2 regions of the Anaerobacillus sp. ABD4_527 genome follow, and region 2 is predicted to be linked to the other one. Evidence: predicted binding sites of a transcription regulator. Region 2 holds the regulator's gene; the other holds the start of a gene.
What was found. Region 2 encodes LexA, which represses DNA repair genes until DNA is damaged. Its sites were predicted from a motif close to CGAACATATGTTCG; they were not measured.
Positions count from the first base shown of each region.

Region 1: a site for LexA is predicted at 2,138-2,151, ahead of ruvA (Holliday junction branch migration protein RuvA). Genes of this name have one in related genera too.

Region 1 is NZ_JBSWXZ010000001.1:1,210,762-1,215,542, reverse strand. Features, by position in the region: gene ACXAHI_RS06485 (YhcN/YlaJ family sporulation lipoprotein) at 1-297, shown strand, start outside; gene ACXAHI_RS06480 (YebC/PmpR family DNA-binding transcriptional regulator) at 411-1,160, shown strand; gene ACXAHI_RS06475 (BofC C-terminal domain-containing protein) at 1,252-1,794, shown strand; gene ACXAHI_RS06470 (hypothetical protein) at 1,910-2,059, opposite strand; gene ruvA (Holliday junction branch migration protein RuvA) at 2,174-2,776, shown strand; gene ruvB (Holliday junction branch migration DNA helicase RuvB) at 2,789-3,787, shown strand; gene ACXAHI_RS06455 (DUF2905 domain-containing protein) at 3,789-3,986, shown strand; gene queA (tRNA preQ1(34) S-adenosylmethionine ribosyltransferase-isomerase QueA) at 4,050-4,781, shown strand, end outside.
Region 2 is NZ_JBSWXZ010000001.1:408,950-413,730, reverse strand. Features, by position in the region: gene ACXAHI_RS02120 (DUF896 domain-containing protein) at 1-196, opposite strand, end outside; gene ACXAHI_RS02115 (YneB family resolvase-like protein) at 264-914, opposite strand; gene yneA (cell division suppressor protein YneA) at 914-1,237, opposite strand; gene lexA (transcriptional repressor LexA) at 1,391-2,011, shown strand; gene ACXAHI_RS02100 (sporulation protein) at 2,117-2,875, shown strand; gene ACXAHI_RS02095 (hypothetical protein) at 2,946-3,176, opposite strand; gene ACXAHI_RS02090 (2'-5' RNA ligase family protein) at 3,433-3,975, opposite strand; gene ACXAHI_RS02085 (acyl-CoA dehydrogenase family protein) at 4,010-4,781, opposite strand, start outside.

The sequences.
Region 1 (4,781 bases), 800 kb from region 2:
CTAAAGACTGTTGAAGATGCACGTGTCATCGTGTATGGAGATCAAATCATGATCGGTGTTGAAACGAATAGAGACGACCGAGAAGCTGTTAAAGATCAAGTTCGCAGTGAAGTAGCGAAGCTCGCGAAACAAAAAAATGTTTCGATCTCGACTGATAAAGACGTTGTCAACAGAATGGGCCGTGTTGATGATCGCCTCGAAAATGGCGATGGGTTCGAAGAAGTTCAAGCAGATGTGAATGGCATTTTAAATGACATTTCGAGTGCAGTTCAACGTCCGTTTCAAAACAATAGATAATATAAGAAGAACAGGGTTCTCCCTGTTCTTTTTGTATGATTACGTTTAGTGTATCCACCTGATTTCATGTGTTATAGTATATGGACGAAATCAGTTGGAAGGGGATATTGACGATGGCAGGACATTCGAAGTGGAAAAATATACAACGAAGAAAAAATGCTCAGGATGCAAAACGTGGTAAAGTATTTATGAAGCTTGCGAAAGAGATTTTTGTTGCAGCCAAACAAGGTGGTGGGGACCCTGAGACAAACCCGGCCCTTCGATTAGCTGTTGATAAAGCAAAATCCTCGAACATGCCAAATGACAATATCGATCGTGCGATAAAAAAGGCTACTGGCGATTTAGATGGTGTTAATTATGAAGAGATCGTCTATGAAGGGTACGGTCCTGGCGGTGCTGCTGTAATGGTCGAACTCTTAACAGACAATAAAAATCGAACGGCTGCAGAAATTCGTCATGCGTTTAGTAAGAACAAAGGCAACATGGGCGAGAACGGATGCGTAGCTTTTTTATTCGATCGTAAAGGACTGTTTGTTATCGATCGAGCTGAAAATGATGCAGATGCTGATGAGTTGATGTTAGAAGTAATCGATGCAGGAGCAGAGGAAATGGAGACTCATGAAGATTCATTCGAAATCTATACCGATGCACAGGAATTTCAAGCAGTAAAGGAAGAGCTTGAGAAGAGAAATATTATCTTTTCGTCTGCAGAAATTACGATGATTCCTCAAACATATGCTCCTCTTGGGGAAGAAGATGGAATCGATATGTTAAAACTGATCGACATGCTCGAGGACAATGACGATGTTCAAGAAGTTTATCATAATGCTGAGATAAGCGACGAGGTATATGAGAAGTTTTGAAGAGCTACATGGTGATGTAGTTCTTTTTTTGTGCATATTATCTTCACTGCTGGGCACGCTAACAGAATCTAAAAGAAAGGTGCTAAAAATTGTGAAAAACCTATTCGGCTTTTTAGTAGTGCTTATTCTGATTATGGGTTCTTTGCCAGCACATGCACTGGCGGTTGAAAATGCCCAGAGTGAGCGTGAATTTGATGAAAAGCATTATCATATGGATGGACCTATGGTTATTGAAGTAATCCTGAGAACAAACTATGCTGACGGAGTTTCCACAGAGCAATCGATTCAGAAAACTGTCTGGTCTATGGAAGATTTCTGGAGTGAGTATGCAGGGTGGCAGCTAGTCAACCAAGATCACGGTAAAATGGTATTTGAACGCAAAATTGAAGATATTTCCCCGGCTATGAAGGAGAATGGTCATTTCGGTCTTACAGATGATGGCGTTCTCACGATTTTTGAAGGAAAACCAGATGAACAGAAAGTCATACAAACGTTCTTTCAAATCGATGTTGGAAAAGTAGAAACCTCAAGACTTAAAGAGCTTGCTGAAGGTATTCCAATAGAGTCCTGGTACAACTTTGAAGACATGCTCCATACGTTTTATAAATTAAAGAAATCACAACCTGTCCGTTAGGATGGGTTGTTTGATTTTTGGAGTGAAAGGTGAAGATGTGGGTTATCTTGTCTGTAATCTAGTTGCGGCTCGCAGAAACTCCGATAATTCACTCTTTCAACAGAACGCAAGTGTTCTAATTCAAGAGTTCCAATATCTCCGTTTCTGAACGCTCGCCTTCACTTTCCAAGCCTAAACGCCCTCTTCCGCTTTTCGTGTGATCCAGCTGCAGAGGCCAAATACTCCGGTAGTTTCGGAAGATCGATTGAGACAAAAAGCGTCTCATTCGATCTTCCTCCAACTCCCTGCGTATTTAAACGGCCTCTTCCGCTTTTCTTATAATATGATAAAATAAAAAGATATAGAAATGCATGTTCGTATGCGATGGGGAGAGAGTTTTTTGATTGAGTATATTAAAGGTAATGTTGAATATATAGATACTGAGTATATTGTTATTGAATCGAATTCGATTGGGTATAAAGTTTTTTGTGGAAATCCTTTTACGTTTCAGAGGTATAGGGGGCAGTCTATTCAGATTTTTACGCATCATTATGTGAGGGAGGATCTGATTGCGCTTTATGGTTTTCCGACGAGAGAAGAGCGTCTTTTGTTTGAGAAGCTGCTGAATGTGTCAGGTATCGGTCCTAAGGGAGCGCTTGCGATTTTAGCTACAGGTGAGCCTGATAAAGTTGTTAGTGCGATCGAGTTAGAGGATGAGAAGTTCTTGACGAAGTTTCCAGGTGTCGGGAAGAAAACAGCTCGTCAGATCATACTTGATTTGAAAGGGAAATTAAAAGGATTCGGTGAGCCGCAGGAAGGTCTTTTCGCTGTGGAAGAGACAGAAGAAGATGGTGCGCATGAACTGGATGAAGCCATCGAAGCTTTGAAGGCACTTGGCTATGCTGAACGAGAAATTAAGAAGATCAAGCCTATGCTTCAGGAAGAAGTGCTTTCGACAGATCAATATATTAAAAAAGCGCTTCAGCTTATGCTGAATCGTTAAGGAGGGGTCATAGTGGAAGAACGCATTCTATCAGGTGAGCAGGTCGGTGATGACTCATCCGTAGAATATAGCCTCCGTCCGCAGCGATTAAGTCAGTACATAGGTCAGGAGAAGGTGAAGCGTAATCTAGAGGTGTTTATTGAAGCGGCGAAAATGCGAGAGGAGCCACTAGATCACGTATTGTTATATGGGCCACCGGGACTTGGGAAGACGACTCTTTCAGCAATCATAGCAACTGAAATGGAAGTGAATCTCCGGACGACGTCTGGTCCAGCGATTGAGCGACCAGGAGATCTTGCTGCCATTTTAACGGCACTTGAACCTGGAGACGTTCTTTTTATTGATGAGATTCATCGCTTGCCGAGAAGTGTTGAAGAAGTACTGTACCCTGCTATGGAGGATTATTGTCTTGATATAGTTATAGGAAAGGGCGAGACTGCAAGATCGGTGCGCCTTGATCTCCCGCCTTTCACATTAGTTGGGGCAACGACGAGAGCTGGACTCTTAACTGCCCCTCTTCGTGACAGATTTGGAGTGCTAAGTAGATTAGAGTACTATCAAGAGGATGAATTGCAAACAATACTCATGCGTACTGCTGATATCTTTGAAGTTGAAATGGTTGAGGAAGCTGCTGTAGAGCTCGCTAGAAGATCACGCGGTACTCCTCGTATCGCCAATCGTCTTTTGAAGCGAGTAAGAGACTTTGCCCAAGTAAAAGGGGATGGAGTTATCTCGCTTTCTCTTTCTACTCAAGCATTAGAGATGATGCAGGTTGATCCTCTAGGACTTGATCATATCGATCATAAGCTTTTACTGGCTATCATCGAAAAATTCCGAGGTGGACCTGTTGGGGTCGATACGATCGCTGCTACGATCGGAGAAGAAAGTCATACGATCGAAGACGTTTACGAGCCGTATCTAATGCAGATCGGTTTCTTGCAGCGTACGCCTAGAGGACGCATGGTCACGCATCGCGTATATGACCATTTTGGGATGAAGGAGCCTGAATAACATGGAGATTTCAAAGCTTTTTATTACGCTAGGAATCGTCTTTCTTGTTATTGGAGTGCTATGGTCATTCATTGGGAAGATGCCAGGAGATATCGTGATTAAGAAAGAAAATACAACGTTTTTCTTTCCGATCGTCACGTCGATTGTGGTGAGTGTCTTGCTTTCGCTTCTCTTTTTTATAATCGGCAGATTTCGATAATGGATGAAGCTATGGTAAGATCGATTGGTGTATTAGATATTTTTTAGGAACAGTGGTGAAAAAATGGACGTTAAAGATTTTGATTTTGAACTCCCCGAACATCTTATCGCTCAGACTCCATTGAAAGAGCGTGCTAAATCACGTTTGATGGTGCTTGATCCTGCAGCTGAAAAGATGGCACACCGTGAGTTTTTAAATTTAGAAGAATATATAAAGCCAGGTGACTGTCTAGTATTAAACGATACGAGAGTTATGCCTGCAAGGTTATATGGTATGAAGGAAGAGACAGGAGCTAAGATGGAAGTTCTTCTTCTTAAGCAAATTGAAGGGGACCGATGGGAAACACTTGTAAAGCCTGCAAAGAGGGTAAAGCTTGGAACAAAGCTTACGTTTGGTGATGGCAGGTTAACGGCTGAGTGTGTGGAAACATTGGAGCACGGAGGACGTGTCTTCGAATTTGATTATGAAGGTGTTTTCTATGAAGTGTTAGACCAGCTTGGCGAAATGCCGCTTCCGCCGTATATCACAGAAACATTGGATGACCAGGATCGCTACCAAACTGTTTTTGCGAAGCATCGTGGTTCCGCCGCAGCTCCTACTGCCGGCCTTCATTTTACTGAAGAGATGTTATCGATGTTTGAAGAGAAGGGTGTTCACATTGCCTTTCTAACGCTTCATGTTGGGTTAGGGACGTTCCGACCTGTCTCTGTTGATAATATTTATGAGCATGAAATGCATGGTGAGTTTTATCAACTAACAAAAGGAACGGCCGATCTATTGAATCGAGTGAAAGAG
Region 2 (4,781 bases):
TGTCAGGTGTAACGTCATCGCCCGTCTCATCAACTACCTTAATCGAATGAAGTTGGTTTTCAAAGGAAGAACGAAGACTTTGAAGATATTCTTGACGAAGATCTTTTTGTTCTTTTTTCTCTTGATCTGTTAGTTGAGACTCTTTTGATTTTCTAGAGAGCTCATTAATTCGCTTTATTTTATCCTGTGATAACATACAGAAATAACTCCTTTATAACATCTAATTACTTTTATCCTAACGTAAGTCGTTGCCACAGGCAAGTTTATAGCTTCTTCTCCAATTCGTCAACATGCTCCTTATAGCGCCTATGAACCGTTGCTTTTGATGCTTCATAACCAAACCCTTTTAACGTAGCGGCAATCTCGTGGAACGTTAACCCTCTATCACGTAAATTCACTATTTCTTCGATGGGAACAATCTTTCGTTCCCTTCCCCCGTGACGTCGGTCACTTAAATTCCGCTGAGGCTTATACCCCTCTCGTACCGCTTTCTCCATTCCTCGCTTTATTTTAAGGTTATGTAGTTTCCTCTGAAACTCCTCAACGATACTTACGATTTCAAGGACCATCGAATCAGCTTCAGATAGCTGTAGCTCACCGTTCTGGTTTACTGTATAAATCGTTCCGCCATACTTATGGACTGCATGAAGCAAGGCGATCTTAGCATTTCCTCTTCCTAATCTTGTTTCATCTTGAATAAGAAGAACGTCTGCTGAGCCTTCTTTCAACAAATCTAACACTTCTAAGATGCCATTTCGATCAATGTCATATCCACTGTGCTTTTCCTCGATCACTTTATGTACTGTAAAACCAGATTGAGCTGCAAATCTTTGCAGCTCTTCTTTTTGCCTGGCAAGTGATGATTCCTGTGTTTCTTTCTTTGTACTTACCCGACAGTATATGATTGCATTCATTACTTTTCCTTTACCCCCAGCGCTGTTGCATTTGCCTCAACAGGAATGATAAGTGTATCTCCTGCTACTATTCGATCTGCATCTATTTTGTTCGCTTCTTCCACCCAGCTGATAAAATTACGGTCAGACAGCTCATGTGCGTCACGATATTCTTCTGCGATTTCAAGAACAGTATCTCCCCGCTCTAATTCAATTTCAGTATAACGATCATACCCTTCAGCAGCTGCAGCTCTCAATGATACAAACACGAATATTAATACGGCCACAAAAGATATAATGACAAGAAAATCAACTCCAGACAAGCCTCTAGCTTGTTTTCTCATCCCAATCACCCCGAATACGAATATTTGTTCTGGTTTTAGTATAAACAGAACCTCTGTTCGTGTCAACTGAATTTTCGAACTTATGTTTGTATGCGAACAAAAATTCTGGTATACTACTAACAAATAGATAGATTGGAACGAGGTGCCAGAGATATGAAACTATCAAACCGTCAGCAGGATATTCTGGACTTTATTAAAGTCGAAGTGAAACAAAAGGGTTATCCACCCTCCGTTAGAGAAATTGGTGAAGCTGTAGGACTCGCTTCAAGCTCAACTGTCCACGGACACCTTGCAAGACTTGAGAAGAAAGGTTACATCCGACGCGACCCAACGAAACCAAGAGCAATCGAAGTACTCGGACTAGATGAAACGATCGATATTCCTCGTCCAGAAACGGTGAACATTCCGGTCATTGGTAAAGTAACTGCCGGCCAACCGATAACGGCGATCGAAAATGTTGAAGAGTATTTTCCTCTACCAGAACACTTTGTACAAGATGACGAGCACACGTTCATGCTAATCATCGAAGGTGACAGTATGATCGAAGCTGGCATTTATAACGGTGACATGGTAATTGTGAAACAACAGCCAACTGCGAACAATGGAGATATTGTTGTCGCGATGACGGAAGATAGCGAAGCTACGGTTAAGCGTTTCTTTAAAGAAAGCAACTACTTCCGCCTACAACCAGAGAATTCATCGATGGAGCCAATCATCCTTGATTCAGTTTCCATTCTAGGTAAAGTCATCGGTGTATTTCGTTCAATCCACTAGAAGCGCAAATTGCGCTTCTTATTTTTTTATTCTAAAAAACATGAATCCTTTCTTTATCTCTTATCGTATAATCAGGAAACAGCTAATTAGGAAAGGTGGAAAAACATGCTTAAGAAGTTTCTAGCAAGTGTCGGAGTAGGTGCTGCAAAGGTTGATACGCAGTTAGAGAAGGATTATTTCGTTCCGGGGGAAACCGTTAATGGTAAAGTTGTCATAAAGGGTGGTGAAATCGAGCAATCGATCGATGCGATTCATATCTTCCTTATGACAGAAGCTATCCGTGAAGTGGATGATAAAAAAGTAAGAGAAAAAGTAGCGCTAAAGAAATATAAGGTTGCTGATCAGGAGAAGATCTCAGAAGGTGAAACGAAAGAAATCCCGTTTTCCATTCAACTTCCATACGACACGCCAGCTTCACTCGGAAGGCTTCCAGTATGGTTTGAGACAGGGCTAGACATCCCGATGGCGCTTGATCCAAAAGATAGAGACCTAATTCAAGTTTCTCCACATCCACATGTAAAAAAAGTAATCGAAGCATTAGAAAGCTACCTGGGCTTCCATGTGAAAAAGGTGGAAATGGAGCAGTCTCGCTACGGCTATGTTCAAGAGTTTGAATTTACGCCTAGCGGGGAATATCGCGCTTACTTAGATGAACTCGAAGCGATCTTCTTTTTACACGATAACCATTTAGATGTCATGCTTGAAGTCGATCGCCGCGCTCGCGGACTCGGAGGATTGTTCGCAGAAGCTTTGGAAATGGACGAAAGCATCGCAAAAGTGACTTTAACGAACCAAGAACTGAACGATTCATCTGACGTTATCGCAAGGAAATTACAGCTGAAAATTGATCAATATAAAAAGTAATATTATAGATTCACAAAAAGCTGTCTCGGTTGTTTATCGAGACAGCTTTTTTGATTACGGAAAGTTCACGTTATTTTAATGGTATTACTACCTTTGTGATATTTCCTACTGTTTCATCGATTCCGTTATACAATTCCTTAAGCACTTCCAATGCTCTCTCGTTCGATTCAAACGTTCCTAACGTCTTTTTCCATTCGATGAAGAATCTTCTCTCTATGACCCCTTCGATCATGTTATTCTTTACAGTTATTTCTTTCACATTCACGAAGCTCTCAAGATTTTGAGTCATAACCCATATCATTCTCTTCTACCGCCTTCACATTATGATTCTTACTCTTTTTCTAAAATCTAGAACTGAAACTTTTTTTATAGTTATTACGTACTACAGTTACAAACCCTTGGAGGTGCGTAATGAAAGATACCTTTAAATTGATCCTAGTCGTAATCACAAGCATAGCTTTATGGGAGGGAATAAAGTACATATTCAATTCATTTGCTTAAATAGAAAAACAACTGCGTCTAGTAGTTGTTTTTCTTTCAAATCAGATAACCCCCTATTATTTTAAAGGCTGTCTATAGATTATAGGAGCATCAAAGCCTTCATCATCTACCAATTCAATAAGTGCAATTTCTTCAACTCTTCCTTCAATCGTTTGAATTCGTTTCATACAATAGTTAAATGCTTCAGAGAGTTTATCGGATGATAAGTTATTTGCCAACGTACAATGCGGTATCCATTGATCAGGTTCATAGTATGGATTGGCATTCGTACTAAACTCACTAAAAAAATCATGGTGATTTGAATGCAATTCTAATAGTTTTTTTGTATGTGTAGGTGATAGAAATAGGGTTTGATAATTTAAAAAGGATCCAATCGTATTGAATGTAATTTCGAAGCAACCTTTTGTTTCATAAAATGTTTTCATTCCTTCAATGAATGCCTCTTTATCTAATTCATAATAATGTCCCAATGTGAGATGAGGCCTCGCGTCTTTCACTTCTTCTGAGTAAAAAGAAATGGAGTTTTGCTTTAACTCTTCCCATATCGCTTTGATTTCTTGTTCTGTTTTTTTATCAAATAACGCTACAACCCAAAACATGAAATTAGCCACCTTTAACAACGTTTATCGTTCACTAAGTCTTCACGCTTTCTTTATGTTCGATAATCAACTCATAATACGTTAAGGTTTGATCACTAAGCTCAAACTCATTACCCCACGTGTCCTGTAAAAAAAGTTCCGCTATCGCATGCTTTCTCATGCCGCCTGCTGCGGCATCTCTTAACGAAATCACACTTTCATAGATAGATGTCATTACGTTAGTAATTCGCTTACAGTGCAGAGTCTGTCTCGCTTCATCCAACTTCTCTAATTGTGTTATTTTCTTCTCAAGCACTGAAATACCACTGTAAACAAGTTCTTTCCTACCTGCTTTCTGTGGAATTTGCTCTAACTCATGCTTCATTTTATCAATAAAGACCCGATGGACTTTGTGCTTTTTGATCAGCCTAAGCACCTCTAAACCAAGAATATTCGCTGTTCCTTCCCAAACCGTTAATACTTGAGCGTCTCGTAATAGTCTTGGTGTGACGAAGTCTTCTATGTACCCATTCCCCCCGTGCATTTCAATCGCTTCGTGCGCGAATCGAACTGCTTGCTCTGCGGATTCTTTTTTCACAAGAGCGATGAGCAACCGATTTAAGGCTTCGTCCTCTGTCGTCACATGTGATTGTTTATCCATCACACGGTCAAATAGCGAGATTGCAGAAAAAACGCTGCTGAGTTCAACCTCTTGTTTCACCTTTAACTTTACTAAACTTTCTTTTATCATTGGAAAATCTTTTAACTGCTTTCTAAACGCTTCACGCCTGTACGCATACTCCTTCGCTTCTAAATACGAACGCTGC